4 regions of the Kitasatospora sp. NPDC005856 genome follow, and region 3 is predicted to be linked to each of the others. Evidence: riboswitches for the same ligand, from Rfam matches in the RefSeq annotation. Region 3 holds a riboswitch; each other region holds the start of a gene.

What was found. A riboswitch is a leader RNA that binds a small molecule or an ion and turns the genes downstream of it on or off. The one in region 3 is predicted to bind cyclic di-AMP.
Region 1: another riboswitch for cyclic di-AMP. It lies ahead of ABZ449_RS02380 (transglycosylase family protein); the one in region 3 lies ahead of ABZ449_RS01530 (hypothetical protein).
Region 2: another riboswitch for cyclic di-AMP. It lies ahead of ABZ449_RS34025 (NlpC/P60 family protein); the one in region 3 lies ahead of ABZ449_RS01530 (hypothetical protein).
Region 4: another riboswitch for cyclic di-AMP. It lies ahead of ABZ449_RS34760 (transglycosylase family protein); the one in region 3 lies ahead of ABZ449_RS01530 (hypothetical protein).

Annotation. Positions count from the first base shown of each region.
Region 1 is NZ_JBEXWT010000001.1:557,179-561,598, reverse strand. Features, by position in the region: gene ABZ449_RS02390 (DUF397 domain-containing protein) at 54-317, opposite strand; gene ABZ449_RS02385 (hypothetical protein) at 910-1,863, shown strand; cyclic di-AMP (ydaO/yuaA leader) riboswitch at 2,316-2,486, shown strand; gene ABZ449_RS02380 (transglycosylase family protein) at 2,473-3,840, shown strand; gene ABZ449_RS02375 (hypothetical protein) at 4,084-4,284, shown strand; gene ABZ449_RS02370 (LacI family DNA-binding transcriptional regulator) at 4,392-4,420, opposite strand, start outside.
Region 2 is NZ_JBEXWT010000085.1:35,552-39,971, forward strand. Features, by position in the region: gene ABZ449_RS34015 (NYN domain-containing protein) at 1-741, shown strand, start outside; gene ABZ449_RS34020 (NlpC/P60 family protein) at 940-1,977, shown strand; cyclic di-AMP (ydaO/yuaA leader) riboswitch at 2,316-2,469, shown strand; gene ABZ449_RS34025 (NlpC/P60 family protein) at 2,480-3,595, shown strand; gene ABZ449_RS34030 (NlpC/P60 family protein) at 3,847-4,420, shown strand, end outside.
Region 3 is NZ_JBEXWT010000001.1:356,710-361,129, forward strand. Features, by position in the region: gene ABZ449_RS01520 (alpha/beta hydrolase-fold protein) at 1-1,077, shown strand, start outside; gene ABZ449_RS01525 (MoaF N-terminal domain-containing protein) at 1,221-1,550, opposite strand; cyclic di-AMP (ydaO/yuaA leader) riboswitch at 1,967-2,132, shown strand; gene ABZ449_RS01530 (hypothetical protein) at 2,135-3,505, shown strand; gene ABZ449_RS01535 (hypothetical protein) at 3,571-4,251, opposite strand.
Region 4 is NZ_JBEXWT010000091.1:7,306-11,725, reverse strand. Features, by position in the region: gene ABZ449_RS34770 (SDR family NAD(P)-dependent oxidoreductase) at 1-70, opposite strand, end outside; gene ABZ449_RS34765 (cytochrome P450) at 361-1,749, shown strand; cyclic di-AMP (ydaO/yuaA leader) riboswitch at 1,971-2,138, shown strand; gene ABZ449_RS34760 (transglycosylase family protein) at 2,144-3,049, shown strand; gene eno (phosphopyruvate hydratase) at 3,415-4,420, shown strand, end outside.

The sequences.
Region 1 (4,420 bases), 200 kb from region 3:
GTCGTGGTGTCGGCACCCACGACGGCCCCCCGATGATGGAGCACGGCGATCGGTCAGACCGCCAGGTGGTCGAACTCCCCGTCCTTGGCCCCCAGCAGCAGGGCGGCGATCTCGGCCCGGGTGTAGATGAGGGCCGGACCGTCCGGGAAGCGCGAGTTGCGCATCGCCACATCGCCGCCCGGCAGGGCCGCGAACTCGACGCAGTTGCCCTGGGAGTTGCTGTGCCGGCTCTTCTGCCAGACCACCCCCTGGAGATCGGCGGCGGCCATCCCGTTGTAGGTGTCGTACGAGCCGTGCGTGTCCTGCGAGTCGTGCATAGAAATCTCCCGAAGAGCTTCCGGAGTTGTCGTCCGGCGCGGCGCCCCCGGCACCGCCCAAACGAACGGACCGGCCCCGTACCGGTCCGGCACAACGCCTCACTTGACGCGATGATAGCCGCAGTGCACGTGCATCAGCACGGGACGTTGCAGGTGCAGGGCGCCTTTTGCGCGCAGTCGCGAACTCTTCACGGACCCTTCTCCTGACGGTACGTAAACGGACATAGCCGATGAATCGTCGGACTCGCGATAACCGGCCGTGAGCATCTCCCCGCTGAATGTTGATCTTCGAATGCCGGGAGTCGCACCCCCGTGACCCTCCGTCAAACCACCTTCATGCTGTGAGACATCTCACGCGCCCCAGGTGCAACGCCGGCCCCCTCGGTTCACGTCGTGACAATCGCCGGCGGTCCCGCGGGGGTTGGGCGCGGAATGTCCGGATTGTAGGCAAAGCGCCCGGACCGGCGCCGGAGACGCACCCGCTCCACGCCGAGTCCGCACGGTCTCCGCACCGGCTCCACGCCGCGACCGCGCCGAACCCGTACGGCAGCCGACTGCAAGCCGGACGGGCGGATGTCCTACGATCTCCGGCATGAGCACCGCAGCCATCCCGGGCGCGCCACTGCCCGTCCGCACTCCAGGCTCCCGTGCGCGGGGGCGCCATCGTCGTCCCGAGCGCCCCGAGATCCCGGCCGGCGCCCCGGCCCTGGTGCTCGCCGTGCCCGCGACCGCCGGGCCCGAGTCCCGCTCGGTCGTCGAGGAACTGCTCTCGATCGTCCGCACCGAACAGAACGGCGTCCAGACCGCGGTCGGCTACCTGCCCGGCGGCGAGAGTACGGGCGACGAGGACCGCACCGTGGCCGAGCTGCTGGCCGCGGCCGCCGAGGCCGGGCTGCCGATGCCCGTCCTGGTGCCGCTGGTACCCGGCCCGCACACCTTCCTGACCGGGCTTCACGCGCTCGCCGCCGAGTACGGCGCGCCCGTCACGGACCCGCTGGGCCCGCACCCGCTGCTGGCCGAGGGCGTGCACGTCCGGCTCTCCGAGGCCGGGCTGGCCCGGGCCGACCGCGCCCGGCTGTTCGCCATCGCGACCGCCGCGGACGGCGTGGTGCTGACCACCGTCGGCGGCGAGGACGCGGCCGCCGCGGCCGGCATCACCGGCGTGCTGCTGGCCGCCCGACTGGCCGTGCCGGTCGTCGCCGCCGCGCTGGACGTGCCCGGCTCGGTGGCCGCGGCCGTCAACCACCTCAGGGAGACCGGCTCGCAGCGTCCGGCGCTGGCCCCGCTGGTGATCGGCCCGGAGGCGGACTCCGAGCTGCTCGCCACCGCCGCCGAGGAGACCGGCTGTCCGTCGGCCGCGCCGCTGGGCTCGTACCCGTCGGTCGGCCAGCTGATCGCCTCCACCTACCTGGCGGCGCTCCCCGCACCCTCCGCGGAGGACCTGGCACGGGCCGAGGCGGAGGCGGCGGCCGCCGCCGAGGCCGAGGGCGTCATGGAGGGCGTTCGCGGTGCCCACGCGGCCTCCGAGGGGCCCGCGGGGCGATAGTCGACACCGCGCGCCGCTCGCGCGCACGGAAGGGCCCGGAACGGTTGGCGTTCCGGGCCCTTCCGTCGTGCTTCGCCCACCCGGGGCCGGCCCGTTCGGGAGTCGGATGCCAATGAAGCGGAATGTCCGTTCTGGCCCCTTTGGAAGGAAATAGGAAACGCGGCCGCGGGTGCTCGAATCACGGCCTCCGCCACGCCCGACGGGGCGCCCCGCTCCGCGATTCGACGCGCCGTCACGCCACTTCTGAAGCGATGCCAGTTGTGGACTTCCGCAACAGCGTTACCCGAAAATGATCATTTGCGATCATGAAGAACGGCAATTTTGGCAGCTTCCTCTAAACCGTGATGCGCATCACAGTGATTTGCAGTTTGAACTTTAGCCTGATTAACGTGCTCCCCGTTCGTGACCACACGAACCCGGTTCATCCGCAACGCCGAGTCCTGCCGTCGGATGTCCTGGAAACGCGAAATCGCACCACGGCAGGAGCGGGGGACCCACAGGTAAGTCGCCCCGGACCGGTCTTCGGAACGGTCCAGGGCTAGGGGTGAAGCCGCGCCCACAGCGCGGCCGGGCAACTCCAGCCCGAATCCGACAGCTCACCTCGCAGGCGTGGGAGAGGACCGCGTCTTCATGCTGCCCACCAACGGCACTCGCCTGTCCAGCCGCACCCGTCGTGTGATCGCCGCCCTCGGCGTCGCCGGCGTCGGCCTCACCGTCCCCTGCATCGCCTCCGGCACCGCCTCCGCCGCCTCCGTCGCCACCTGGGACAAGGTCGCCCAGTGCGAGAGCGGCGGCAACTGGAGCATCAACACCGGCAACGGCTTCTACGGCGGCCTCCAGTTCACCTCCAGCACCTGGTCCGCCTTCGGCGGCACCGCCTACGCGGCGCGCGCCGACCTGGCCACCAAGGACCAGCAGATCGCCATCGCCGAGAAGGTCCTCGCCTCGCAGGGCCCCGGCGCCTGGCCGGTCTGCTCGGTCCAGGCCGGCCTCACCAAGGGCGGCCCCGCGCCCACCGTCAACACCTCGGCGGGCTCCACCTCCGGGTCCACCACGGGCTCCACCGCCGCCAAGCCCGCCGCGCCCGCCCAGAGCGCCAAGCCGGCCGCTCCGGCCGCACAGCCCGCACAGCCCCAGGCCCCGGCCGCCAAGCCCGCGGCGCCCGCCCAGGACGGCGCTCAGGCCACCACCGACTCCGCCGCCTCCGGCAACCGCGGCGACTGGGTCCAGAAGCGCCAGCAGCAGGCCCAGGGCAGCGACTACACGGTCGTCGCGGGCGACTGGCTGTCCGCGATCGCCGACCAGCACCAGGTGCAGGGCGGCTGGCAGCGGCTGTACGAGCTCAACCGCGGCACCCTGTCCGAGGGCCCGGACACCATCTACCCGGGCCAGCACCTGTCCCTCGGCGGCAACGGCCAGGCCCAGGCCGGTCAGTCCGCCACCGGCAAGTCCGGCTCGGACTTCACCTGGTTCGACCGCTCGCAGCAGTCCGGCCAGTCCGCGAACGGCGGTGCCGTGAACGCCCAGCCGACCGCGCAGGCCCAGGCCCCGGCCACCAAGCCGGCCGCCAAGCCCGCTCCGCAGACCCAGACCCAGACCCAGGCTCCGGCCGCCACCGGCAGCATGGCCGCCGCGGTCTCCTTCGCCGAGTCGAAGGTCGGTCAGGCGTACGTCTACGGCGGCACCGGCAACGGCGGCTGGGACTGCTCCGGCCTGACCCAGGCCGCCCTGCGCGCCGCGGGCATCTCCATCCCGCGCGTCGCCGCCGACCAGGCCGCCGCCAGCACCCACGTCTCGCTGGACAGCCTCCAGCCGGGCGACCTGCTGTTCTGGTCCAACAACGGCAAGGACTCCGGCGTGTACCACGTCGCGATCTACGTCGGCAACGGCAAGTACGTCGAGGCCGCCAACCCGAGCTCGGGCGTCCGCGAGCAGAGCATCGCCAACTGGGCCCCGGACTTCGCCGGCCGGGTCTGAGGACGGCGAACGGCCGACAGCCGACGGACGACAGATAACAGCTGACAGATAACAGATTTCATCATCTGTCAGCTGTCGCTCGAACGCTGCCACCCACGACCCCCGGGGAGAGTCTGGTCGCTCCTCCCCGGGGGTTCCGGCATGCCTCCGGCCCTACCTCCGGCCCTACCTACGCGGCGAATCCCCGTGGTGAATCCCCGCCCCAACGGGCATGCTGCTGCTCTGCACCCGAGGAGGAGCCACATGGCCCAGGTCACCGTCACCCTCGACGCGAACCTCGCGATCGACGCGATGATGCTCTCCGGCACCAAGAACCCGCAGGACGCCGTCGAACTGGTCCTGCGCGACTACCTGGCCCGCGGCCGCCGTACCGAGACCCGCACCGGTGAGGCGGCCGACGGGCACCGGCTGACCGTCGACCGCCCGACCACCCAGGAGGGCTGATCCCCGACGGCCGCCAACGGCCCGCGACGGCCGGCCGCACGCACGCCGAAGGGCCCCGGAGAGCAACCGCCCTCCGGGGCCCGTCCATCGGCCGTGCCGACCGGGGCTCAGCGCGCGCAGGCCCCGGTGGACCCGC
Region 2 (4,420 bases), on a different contig from region 3:
CGCCGGGTGGCAGGCGAGCTGGAGGCCCTGAAGGGGCAGGCGGCGGCCGAGCGGGGTGCGGCCGAGACCGAGGCGCGCAGACTCAGGCACCGGGTCTCGGAGCTGGAGACCGCGGCCGAGCAGGGCCGCCGGTCGGCCCGCGAGGGGCGCAGCGTCGAGGACATGCGGCTGCGGCTGCTGCTGGACACCGTGCTGCAGTCGGCCCAGGGGCTCCAGCGGGAGCTGGCGCTGCCGGTCTCCCAGATCCGCCCGGCGGACCTGGTGGAGGCGGTGGTGCCGGGGGCGGCCTCGCCGCACGACGTGGCCCGGCGCGGGCTGGCCGAGGACGATCCGGCGCTGCTGGACCAGTTGCTGGCGATCCCCCAGGTGCACCTGGTGGTGGACGGCTACAACGTGACCAAGACCGGCTATCCGACGCTGCCGCTGGAACAGCAGCGGATCCGGCTGCTGGGCGGGCTGGCGATGCTGGCGCAGCGCACCCAGGCGGAGGTCACCTGTGTGTTCGACGGGCAGGACCTGGACGTCCCGGTGATCATGGCGCCGCCGCGCGGGGTCCGGGTGCGGTTCAGCCGGACCGGGGAGACGGCCGACGAGCTGATCCGCCGTCTGGTGCGGGCCGAGCCGCAGGGCCGTCCGGTGGTGGTGGTGTCCACCGACCGGGAGGTCGCGGAGGGCGTGCGGAAGGCGGGCGCGCGCCCCGTGGCGTCGGTGCTGCTGCTGAACCGGCTGGCGCGCCCCTGACCCCGACCGGCCGTGCGATGCCTGGTCAGGAGCGTGTTCGGGGTGGTGTGCCGATCCCGTGCGGTCAGTGTGCGGAGCGGAGTTCACGCCTTCGGGGGAGTGGCAAAACAGATAGATCTTCACTAGGGTCTGGCGTCAAACCTATTTTCCGGAATCTCATCCCATCAGGTGAGTCCGATGGAAGAAGGAGCCGGTCCCTTGGCCTCCCACCGCCGTCCCAAGCAGCCGAGCCGCGCGCGGATCTCCGTGCTCACAGCTGCCGCTGCGACCGCGGTCGCCCTCTCCGCCCAGGTGGCCGCGCACGCCGCGCCGCAGCCCAACAAGGCGGACGTCAAGGCGCAGATCGACCAGCTCCAGGAGGAGCAGGAGCAGTCGGCGGAGAAGTACAACGGCGCCAAGGAGCGGGCCGACCAGCTGCGCAAGCAGGCCGACCAGCTGCAGGACCAGGTGGCCCGCAGCCAGGAGCAGATGACCCAGCTCCAGGGCGGCCTCGCCGAGGTGGCGGGCGAGCAGTACCGCACCGGCGGCATCGACCCGTCCGTCCAGCTGATGCTCTCCTCCGACCCGTCCGGCTACCTGGAGAAGGCCTCCACCGTCCAGCAGGCCAGCACCAGCCAGGCCGAGGCGCTCAAGGGGCTGCTGGACCAGCAGCGCCGGCTGGACCAGGAGAAGGCCGAGGCGGCCGCCGTGCTCGCCTCGCTGGACACCACCACCAAGGACCTGAACCAGGCCAAGGCGGACGTCAACGCCAAGCTGAAGGCCGCCCAGGACCTGCTGAACTCGCTGAGCGCCGCCGACCGCGCCGCGCTGAAGGCCCAGCAGGCGCAGGACGACCGCGCCTCGCGGGGCAGCGAGCGGGTCGACCTCGGCAGTCTGCCGCCGGCCAGTGGCTACGCGGCCGTGGCGGTGTCCAAGGCGATGGGCAAGCAGGGCTCGCCGTACGTGTGGGGCGCCACCGGCTCGACCACCTTCGACTGCTCGGGCCTGATGGTCTGGGCGTACGGCCAGGCCGGCGTCTCGCTGCCGCGCACCTCGCAGGAGCAGGGCCACTACGGCACCCGGGTGCCGTCGCTGGACCAGGCCCAGCCGGGCGACCTGGTGATCTACGGCGGCGACATGCACCACGTCGGGATGTACATCGGCAACGGCATGGTGGTCCACGCGCCGCACACCGGTGACGTGGTGAAGGTGATGAAGGCCGACGCGATGTCGATCAACACCATCCGCCGGGTCTGACGGCCCGACACGCCCGAGGGGCTCCTCCGGGGCCTGTGAAAAGCGCCACCCCCCGCGTGGGGTGGCGTTCGGCTTCGCGCGCCCTTTCGTGACCACATGCCGAGAACCGATCAGCCTTCTGTGCGCCACTGGTCACCATCGGTCATATTCACAAAAGAACTTGGGAAATCTTCGGTCTTTTTTCTGACAAGGATTTGAACGGATCACGGTTCAGTTACTAGGGTCGTGCTCCGAACCACCGCACTGTCGATCGCCCAGCCAGGGTGGCGGCGGTGGTTACCGTCGAGTTCGCGAGGCAGCGGGGCAGGTCGAAGCGACTGCCCGACAGGGGAGCCCAGTGGTTGGGGGCGCTGCGGAGCGGAGCCGGGGAACCACGTTCCTCCGGGGTGAATCGGCGCCAGGTCGGCCGGTGGAACGGCCGTGAGGCGTCGTAGGGCATGCTTCCGGCCCGAACCCGTCAGCTCACCCGGTAGGCGGATGTAGGAAGAAGGAGTCCGCCTTCGTGGCGTCCCATCGTCGTCCCAAGCCCGCAGGCCGCGCCCGCGTCTCGATCCTGACCGGTGTCGCCGCGGCCGCCGTCGTCCTCTCCGCGCAAGGCGCCCACGCCGACCCGCAGCCGACCAAGGAACAGGTCAAGGAGCAGGTCGACCAGCTCAACGAGCAGGCCGAGGTCGCGACCGAGAACTACAACGCCGCCCAGTCCAAGCAGCAGGAGCTGGAGAAGCAGGTCTCCGGCCTGCAGGACCAGGTGGCCCGTCAGCAGGCCCAGGTCACCGAGCTCCAGGGCGGCCTGGCCGAGATCGCCGGCGAGCAGTACCGCAACGGGGGCATATCCCCGACCGTCCAGCTGATGTTCTCCTCCAGCCCGGAGAACTTCCTCGGTCAGGCCGACGCCCTGAACCAGGCCGGCAGCACCCAGAAGGGTCAGCTGAAGGAGCTCCAGGAGCAGCAGCGCAAGCTCGACCAGGACCGCAGCGAGGCCCAGGGCAAGCTCGCCGAGCTGGAGACGACCACCCAGCAGCTGAAGACCTCCAAGGAAGAGGTCCAGGGCAAGCTGAAGGCGGCCCAGGACCTGCTCAACACGCTGACCGAGCAGGAGCGCCAGGCGCTGCGCCAGGCCGAGGAGAAGGCCGCGGCCGACGCCAAGGCCAAGGCTGACGCCGCCGCCCAGGCCCAGCAGCAGGCCGACCGCGCCTCGCGCGACAACAGCCGCAGCGACCTCTCGGCCCCCACGACCACCGCTCCGGTGAAGGTGGCCCCCGGCAGCTCGCGCGGTGCCGCCGCGCTCGCGGCCGCCGCGTCCAAGGTCGGCAGCCCGTACGTCTGGGGCGCCACCGGCCCGAACTCCTTCGACTGCTCCGGCCTGATGGTCTGGGCGTTCAACCAGGCCGACGTGTCGCTGCCGCGCACCTCGCAGGCGCAGGCCGGGGCCGGCACCCGGATCGGTTCGGACATCTCCCAGGCCCAGCCCGGCGACCTGCTGATCTTCTACACCGACGCCCACCACGTCGGCATCTACGCCGGCAACGGCCAGGTGCTGCACGCCCCCAAGCCGGGTGCGTCGGTGCGCTACGAGGCGGTCACCAACATGCCGCTGGCCTCCATCGTGCGGGTCTGATCCCCGCTCGGACGCTTCCAGGCCCGGTCTCCCTCAGGGGAGGCCGGGCCTGCAGCTTTTCCCGGGGCTCTTCCTGCGGCTTTCCCCCCGAGTCGATCTGATGTCCGACAAGGGGTCGAATATTCGGGTTGGTGGGGGTTTGGACTCGCCTGCCCGGACTCGCTAACGTCTGCCACCGGACTCCCGCTCGACGGCCGCCCCTCCCGGTGCGGCGGCGGGGGCCGCACCGCAGGATTGGAGCCGCTGCCGCCATGCCCGTGCACCGCCGTTCCCAACTGCTCACCCGGGCGCTGGTGCTGACCGCGGCCGCCGCCACCGCCCTGGGCGTGGCCGCCGGAGGCAGTGCCCAGGCCGCCCCCGGCAGCCCGGACCCGGGCGACCGTCAGGACGTCAAGACGCAGGTGGAGCAGCTGTACGACGAGGCCGAGCAGGCGTCCGAGCGGTTCAACGCGGCGCAGGAGGCCCAGCGGCGGCTCCAGGGCGAGACCACGATCCTCCAGGGCGAGATCGCACTGGCCCAGGATCAGCTCAACGAGCTGCGCGGCGACCTGGCGACGGTGGCCGGCGCCGAGTACCGCGGCGGCGGGATGACCCAGACCGCCCAGCTCATCCTCTCGTCCGACCCGGAGGGCTACCTGGCCCGCGCCCGCACCCTGGACCAGGCGGCCGTGCGCCAGCAGGAGACCCTGCACGAGCTGGTCGGCCGGCAGCGCCGGCTCGACCAGCGCCGCACCGAGGCGGCCGGCAAGCTCGCCGAGCTGGACGAGACCCGCCGCTCGCTCGCCGACAGCAAGCAGCAGGTCCAGCAGCGGCTGGCCAAGGCGC
Region 3 (4,420 bases):
ACGGTCTGGCTGTGGCCCAGACTCGCGAAGAAGAGCTGGCGGGCGGTGCTCGGCCGGATCGGCGCACTGCTCGCCACCCAGCTCGCGGTGCTCGCCACGCTCGGCCTGGTCGCCAACAACTACTTCGCCTTCTACAGCAGTTGGGGCGACCTGCTGGGCATCGGCGACACCGGACCGGTGGTCATCCACAACAAGGCGGACGCCTCCGGCCGGCTGATGGTGGAGACGATGGGCCAGGCCGCGGTCAAGGGCGGCGGCGCGATGGGCCGTGAGCCCAGCCAGTCCGGCGAGATCCGCAAGGTCCGGATCGACGGCGCGGTCAGCCGGCTGTCCACCGAGGGCTACGTCTACCTGCCCCCGCAGTACTTCCAGCCGGAGTACGCCCAGAAGCAGTTCCCGGCCGTGATCGTCAGCACCGGATTCCCAGGAATCGCCGAGAACCTGATCACCCGCTTCAACTACCCGGGTGCCGCGCTCAAGCTGCTGCAGGAAGGGCGGATGCAGCCGACCGTCATGGTCCTGGTGCGTCCCTCGCCCGCGCTGCCGCAGGACACCGAGTGCGAGGACATCCCGAACGGCCCGCAGTCCGACACCTACTTCACCAAGGACGTGCCCTCGGCGATCCAGGCCAGCTACCGGGTCTCCTCGGACCCGCAGGCCTGGGCCTTCATGGGCAACTCGACCGGTGGCTACTGCGCGCTCAAGCTGGCCATGCGCCACCCGGACGTCTTCCCGACCGCCGTCGCGCTCTCCGCCTACTACGACGCGGCCGACGACCCGACCACGGGTGACCTCTTCGGCGGCAGCAAGCAGCGCCGCGACGAGGCCAACCTGATGTGGCGGCTGAAGAACCTGCCGCAGCCGAAGGTGTCCGTGCTGCTGGCCGGCACCAAGAAGGGGGACGGCAACTACCGGCAGGAGACCGAGGCCTTCGTCAACGCGGTACAGAGCCCGATGAAGGTCTCGTACAGCATGCTGGACAACGGCGGCCACAACTTCGAGACCTGGAGCGCCCTGCTGCCCTCCTCGCTGGAGTGGCTGTCCCAGCACCTCAAGGTGCCGAACCAGACCGTCTGAACGGACCCGGCCGAGCCTGACCGGCCGAATGATCGAACCCCCGGAGCCTCAGCCCCGGGGGTTCGATCATTCAGGTCGTCCAGGTCGTCCAGGTCGTCCAGGTCGTTCAGGAGCCGTCCGGCCCCGTCCGGCGGTCCCAGCGCTCAGGCCACCCGCTCCAGCGTCCCGGTGTGCAGCTCGCCGACCCGGCCGCCCTCGCCCTCGAAGGTCCAGAAGGCCCGCACGGTCAGCTTGCCGAGGTCCATCACGTGGCTGACGGTGATCCCGCTCTGTTCGGTCCAGCTGACGAAGTAGATCTCGGGCGCGACCTCGGCGACGTGCAGCCGCACGTCCTCCCACTGGCCCGCGGACTCGCCGAGGCCCTCCCAGCGCAGCCGCGTGCCGTCGGCCGAGTAGGTGTTGCGGAAGGCCGCGCCGTTGTCGGCCTGGAAGAGGTAGGTGCGGCCGGCGAAGGCGGGCAGGGGCGCGGTCATGGTGGGGCGGGTCCTCGTCTCTGTCAGGTCGTGGCGAGCATCCGGTCGGGCTCGCCGCTCTTGTGCACGGCGGATGATGTCCGACCTCCAATTTATCCGACCGGGTGCACTCGGTCAGGCAGTCGCCACGGTACGGTCCGCCATCACGCGGCCGCCCGGGTGTGCGACCGGCACATGGGCAGGGCCGCACACCGCTCCTGCCGCCCGGCCGGCTGGGTGATCCCCGTCCTACTCCTCCCGCCCTGTCCGTGATCAACTCGGCTGCCACGCAGCGTCGTTGATCGACACCGCTGTGAGCTGCGCGACAACCCGCCCGGCCGAGTTGTCCGCTCACGTACGGCCTGCCTAGCCTGCAACGGTCGTCCGCCCTCGCGGACCCCGCCGCCGGGACGCCGAGTCCTGTCCACCCGTGGGCGGGTCACCGAGCACCACAGCGGACGGGAGCGGGGGAACCAAGGTCAGCGCCCGGCCCGTACGCCCCTGCGTACGGGCCGCGGCTAGGGGTGAAGCCGCTCCCCAGGTGGCCGGGCAGCCTCAGCCCGAACCCGACAGCTCACCTCGCAGGCGTCGCAGAGGTCACCCCCATGCCCAAGCCTGCCGGCTCCATGCCGCGGCCCGCGCTCGCGCCCGCCCGCCGTCGCGGTCCACGCCACGCCCGTCCGTCCCGCCGCGGCCGCAACGCCGCCCTCGCCGCCACCGGGGCGCTCGCCATCAGCGGTGCCGGTCTGCTCGGCCTGTCGTCCGTCAGCGGGGCCCAGGCCGTCACGGCGCCGACCGTCACGGCGCCGACCGTGACCGCGCCGACCGTGACCGCCGTGCCGACGGTCTCCGCGCCGACCGTCACCCAGGACCGGCTCGGCCCCGCCACCATGGTCGCGGGCAAGGCCACCGCCGCCTCGCTCGGTCTGCACTCCTCGGCCTGCGTCACCGCGAGGACTGTCGGCGTGGGCGTGCGCGACGCGCGCGGCAACAACCTCGACTTCCCCGGCAAGGCCTCCGACGTGCAGATCTGCCCGAGCGGGTTCGACTTCACCAGCGGCGCGCGTGCCCTGCCTGCCGGGACGTACACCCGGTTCGGCTTCTGGCAGGACCTCGGCGGCACCTGGCACAACCTGTCCTCGCAGCGGCTGGTGGTCTCGGCGGCCGGGACGTCCACGCCGACCCCGACCCCGACCCCGACCCCGGCCCCGACCCCGGCCCCGACCACCGATCCGACGACCAAGCCGACCACGCCGAACCCGAGCACCGCGGCGCCGTCATCCCCGGTCGCCGGCAAGTCGCTGACCTGGTCGGACGAGTTCAACGGCGCGATCAGCTGGGGCCGGCGCTGGGTCGGCGACAAGAGCACCGCGTACCGGTACGCCAATCACAACCCGGGCGACAACAAGCTCGACTGGCTGAACAGGAACAACGTCAGCGTCGCCAACGGGGTCGCCACCTTCACCGCCACGCCCGGCGGTCCGGCCCTGGAGAACGGCAAGCGGTCCTGGAACACCGGCTTCCTGACCACCGAGGGTTCCGACGAGGGCTTCCAGGTCAGGACCGGCGACTACGCCGAGACCCGGGTCGAGCTGCCCGCCGACAGCGGCGCCTGGCCGGCCCTGTGGACCTGGAAGAACGGCAACGGGGAGATCGACTCATTCGAGTACCACCCCGACAACCCGAACCTGCTGGAGCTGACCAACCACGTCAACCCGGGCAATGCCAGATACCACACCGACGCGAGCGCCGTCGCGAAGGGCCGGTGGGTGACCATCGGCACCCACTACGGCGCCAATTCGGTGGACTGGTACGTCAACGGCGTCAAGGTCTTCTCGGACGGCAGGGGCGTCGGCGCCAACTGGTCGGCGTACCTGATCCTCAACCTCTCCGTGTCTGCGGGGCAGTACCATCCGGCGCCGCAGGGGGCCGCCCCGATCACGTTCGCCGCCGACTACGTCCGCGTCTTCCGGTAGGACCGGGGTCACCGCCGGGCCGGTCCCGCCGGTCGGCCCGGTCCCACCGGCGGGATACGGCCGGTTCAGGCGCCGGCAGCCGTCTCTGCCACCGTGATGTCGAACGGCTGCCGGTTGTCGTCCTCGTTCCGGTCGTCCGCGCTGCGCACCGTGACCGAGCCGCCGCTCAGTCTGCCCACCGGCAGCTCAGGGTCGAGCCGGACCGGGACGAGCGCGGTCGCGCTGCGCCCCTCCCGCAGCCCGGCGCCGAACACGCACCGCACGACGCGGCCGTGGCCCGTCACCCGGCAGTCGGACGGGAAGTACGGGCCCTGCGGGCTGACGCCCTCCGGCAGGGTGATCACGACCGTGAACGGGGAGGCGGTGGTGTCCGGGCCCCGGTTGTCGACGAAGGCGTGGATGGTGGTGGTGCCGCCGGGTGTGGCCGGATCCGGGTCCATCCGGACCACTTCCAGGTCGGAGTCGGACGGTCGAGCGGCGGCCGGCGCGGGCAGCGTGGAGGCCCCGTGCGCCCCCGAACCGGAACCTGAATCGGAGCCGGAGCCGGAACCGGAACCGGCCGTGGCCCCCGCCGCGGGCTTGGCCGGAGCCGGCAGGGTGGAGGCGGTGGCCGTCGCCGGCGCGGGCAGGGTGGACGCCCCGGGCGTGCCCGTCGCGACGACCTCCACCGCGGGCCGGGGCTCGGGCCGCAGCAGGGCCCAGGACGGGTCGGTGGCCAGCACCGTCACCGCGCACCCTGCCGCCACGGCCGCGACCAGCCCGGCCCCGCCGAACCCCCTGCCCCTCGCGGCACGCCGGCCGCCGCCACCCCGCCCCCGACCGCCTTGAACGCCGCCCCGTACGTCCCGGTGCTGCTGTTCCATCCCCGTTCACCCTGCCCTCGCGTCCCGGCCGCCCGCGCCGTTGCGGGCCGCG
Region 4 (4,420 bases), on a different contig from region 3:
GGCGGGCGAGGCCCGCGCCCGAACCGCCGTCGAGGACCGCGATGACGACGACTGACCCGCTGACCCGCATGGCCTGCTCCTCCCTGTGGGCGACACCGCACCGGCGCCCACGCGTACTGCGGAGGATCGTAGGCACGTCCTGACCCTCCGCAACAGGGATTACCCCTCAGGTGACCAGACTCACGCCCACCCCGCGGCCAAGAGTCGGCCAAGAGCCGTCCACGGGCGGTCCACGGGCGGTCCACTGACCGTCCACGGACAGGCCATGAGCCGTCCATGACGGTTCCCGGCCGGTCGACGGGTCGTCCACGGAGTGTCGGCACGACGGCCGCGGTCGGGCGCACCGGATACGGTCGGTCCATGCCAGCTCAGCCCGACCCCGCCCGGCCCGCCGCGACGCCGTCCGACGCCCCCGCCCAGGCCTCCGCCCCGCAGCTGTTCACCTGGGAGTTCGCCTCCGACCCGTACCCCGCCTACGCCTGGCTGCGCGAGCACGCCCCGGTGCACCGCACCACGCTGCCGAGCGGGGTGGAGGCCTGGCTGGTGACCAGGTACGCGGACGCCCGGCAGGCGCTCGCGGACAGCCGGCTGTCGAAGAACCCGGCGCACCACAGTGAGCAGGCGCACCGCACCGGCCGGGTGGGCATCCCGGGGGAGCGGCAGGCGGACCTGATGACCCACCTGCTGAACATCGACCCGCCGGACCACACCCGGCTGCGCCGGCTGGTGTCGAAGGCGTTCACCCCGCGCCGGGTGGCCGAGTTCGAGCCGCGGGTGCAGCAGCTCACCGACCGGCTGATCGACGGCTTCGCGCAGCGCGGTTCGGCGGACCTGATCCACGAGTTCGCCTTCCCGCTGCCCATCTACGCGATCTGCGACATGCTCGGGGTGCCGGCCGAGGACCAGGACGACTTCCGCGACTGGGCCGGGATGATGCTGCGACACACGAAGCCGGGACACGGCAGTGGCCAACGCGGCGGCGTGGGGCGGGCGGTGAAGCGGATGCGGGCGTACCTGCTGGAGCTGATCCACCGCAAGCGCGCGGACCTCGGGGACGACCTGATCTCCGGTCTGATCCGGGCGGGCGACCACGGCGAGCACCTGACCGAGAACGAGGCCGCGGCGATGGCCTTCATCCTCCTGTTCGCGGGCTTCGAGACGACCGTGAACCTGATCGGCAACGGCACGTACGCCCTGCTGCGCAATCCGGAGCAGCGCCGGTTGCTGCAGGAGTCGGTGGCCCGCGGGGAGAGCGCGCTGCTGGAGACCGGCATCGAGGAACTCCTGCGCTACGACGGGCCGGTGGAGCTGGCGACCTGGCGGTTCGCGACCCGTCCGCTGACCATCGGCGGGGTGGACATCCCGGTCGGCGATCCGGTGCTGGTGGTGCTCGCCGCGGCGGACCGCGACCCGGCCCGGTTCGCGGACGAGAACACCCTGGACCTGGCCCGAACGGACAACCCCCACCTGGGCTTCGGGCACGGCATCCACTACTGCATCGGCGCTCCGCTCGCCCGGCTGGAGGGCCGTGCCGCGCTGGCCACGCTGCTCTCCCGGCTGCCGGATCTGCGGCTCGCGGAACGCCCGGAGGATCTGCGGTGGCGCGGCGGTCTGATCATGCGTGGGCTGCGCGAACTTCCGGTGGAATTCAGCCCGGAGAACCGCTCTCCGCACGCTCCTCCGCACACTCCTCCGCGCACCCCTCCGGAGGCCTCTCCGAACGCTCCCGCCGCGCCCGCGACACGCTGAGGTCGCGCTGACGGGACGTCGCGAATCGCCTGCTGGCGGGGGTGTGAACAACCATCAATCCGGACATAACACCGCCGTTGGTAGGCGATCGAGCACAGGCCGTAATTATCGTGTGATATCGACGATATGAGCTTGTGATTGGTCTGAAGATCTGTCTACTCTCCCTGGAGTTCGCAGCTGCGGACCTCGTACGCGGAACGCCGAGTCCTGCCCGCCGCGCCACGGGAAACCGACCAGAACCCTGGGCAGGGGCGGGGGAACCAGGTTTTTTGCCGTCTCCCCACGGCTTGGGGTGAAGCCGCCCGAGCGGAACGTTTCCGCATACGGCGGCCGGGCCACCTCCCGGTCCGAACCCGACAGCTCACCTCGCAGGCGTGCGGAGAGGGACCTCTTCATGCTGTTCGTTGGAACTGGCCGTCACCGTCGTCGCACCCAGGCCGAGAAGGCCATCGCCGTCGCCGGTGTGGCCGGCGTCGGACTCGCGATGCCGCTCCTCACCGCCACCGGCGCCTCCGCGGCCCCGGCCTCCACCTGGGACGCCGTCGCCCAGTGCGAGAGCGGCGGCAACTGGAGCATCAACACCGGCAACGGCTTCTACGGCGGCCTCCAGTTCACCTCCAGCACCTGGAAGGCGTACGGCGGCACCGCCTACGCGCCGCAGGCCAACCAGGCCAGCAAGGGCCAGCAGATCTCGGTCGCCGAGAAGGTGCTGGCCTCGCAGGGTCCGGGCGCCTGGCCGGTCTGCTCCCAGAAGGCCGGTCTGACCAAGGGCGGCGCCCCGGCCGCGGTCGACACCTCCTCGGACGCCAAGCCGCAGTCCGCCCCCAAGCAGCAGACCCCGAAGCCCGCCGCCAAGCCGGCCGAGAAGCCGGTCGCGCAGCAGCCCGTCGCCCAGAAGCCGGCCCAGAAGCCCGCCGCGCAGCCGGTCCAGCAGGCCGCCCCGCAGCAGCAGGCGCAGCCGCAGGCCCCGGGCTTCTCCGGCAAGGCCGGCTGGGACGCCGACGCCAAGGTGTACTGGTACCAGAACAACGGCGCCTGGTACTGGACCAGCCACCAGGGCGTCTACCAGCAGTACGCCGGCCAGGCCGCCGCCCAGCCGCAGTACGCCCCGCAGGCCGCGCAGTCGGCCCCGCAGGCCGCCGGCCACGACTACACCGTCCGCGCCGGTGACACCCTGTCGACCATCGCCACCGCCCAGGGCGTGTCCGGCGGCTGGCACGCGCTGTACGAGCAGAACCACGCCACCGTCGGCGGCGACCCGAACCTGATCATGCCCGGCCAGGTGCTGCACTTCGGCTGAGCCGGCCCGCCCGACGCCGGCCCGCCCGACGCCGGCCCGTAGCGCCCGCGATCGCAAGCCGCGGCCGTGCCCGCGGCCGCAAGCCGCGCCCGCCGACGCGCCCGGCGCCGGCGCCGCCTCACCCCGCCGTCCGAAGGGGACCGGTCCTACCGGTCCCCTTCGTCCGCATTCGCCCGCTCCGGTGGGACAAGCTGGGACAAGCAGGTGAACTACCGGTGGGTAGTGGGGCCACACGCTGAGACGGGACCGAGGCGGACGTGGCCCCGGGAGCCCGGGCGGTTAGGCTCTGGTCGTAACGACTCCGCAATCGTCCTGCTGACAGCACCACCGTCAGACCGGACCCTGCTTCCGCAAGGAGATGCCTCGTGCCGTCCATCGATGTCGTCGTAGCCCGTGAGATCCTCGACTCGCGCGGCAACCCCACGGTCGAGGTCGAGGTCGGCCTCGACGACGGCAGCACGGGTCGTGCCGCTGTGCCGTCGGGTGCCTCCACCGGTGCCTTCGAGGCCCTGGAGCTGCGCGACGGTGACAAGAACCGCTACTTCGGCAAGGGCGTCGAGAAGGCCGTCCTGGCCGTCATCGAGCAGATCGGCCCGGAGCTCGTCGGCTACGACGCCACCGAGCAGCGCCTGATCGACCAGGCCATGCTGGACCTGGACGCCACCCCGGACAAGTCCTCGCTGGGCGCCAACGCCATCCTGGGCGTCTCGCTGGCCGTCGCGCACGCCGCCTCCGAGGCCAGCGACCTGCCGCTGTTCCGCTACCTGGGCGGCCCGAACGCGCACGTCCTGCCGGTCCCGATGATGAACATCCTCAACGGTGGGTCGCACGCGGACTCCAACGTCGACATCCAGGAGTTCATGATCGCCCCGATCGGCGCGGAGTCCTTCTCCGAGGCCGTCCGCTGGGGCGTCGAGGTCTACCACACGCTCAAGGGCGTGCTGAAGGAGCGCGGCCTGTCCACCGGCCTGGGCGACGAGGGCGGCTTCGCCCCGAACCTGGACTCCAACCGCGAGGCCCTGGACCTCATCGTCGAGGCCATCCAGAAGGCCGGCTACGAGCCCGGCCGTGACGTCGCGCTGGCCCTGGACGTCGCCTCCTCCGAGTTCTACGAGGACGGCGCCTACCAGTTCGAGGGCAAGGCGCTCACCTCCGCCGAGCTCATCGAGTACTACGCCGGGCTGGTCGCCGCCTACCCGCTGGTCTCCATCGAGGACCCGCTGGACGAGTCCGACTGGGACGGCTGGAAGGCCATGACCGACAAGCTGGGCGACAAGGTCCAGCTGGTCGGCGACGACCTGTTCGTCACCAACCCGGCCCGCCTGGCCCGCGGCATCGAGACCGGCACCGCCAACGCGCTGCTGGTGAAGG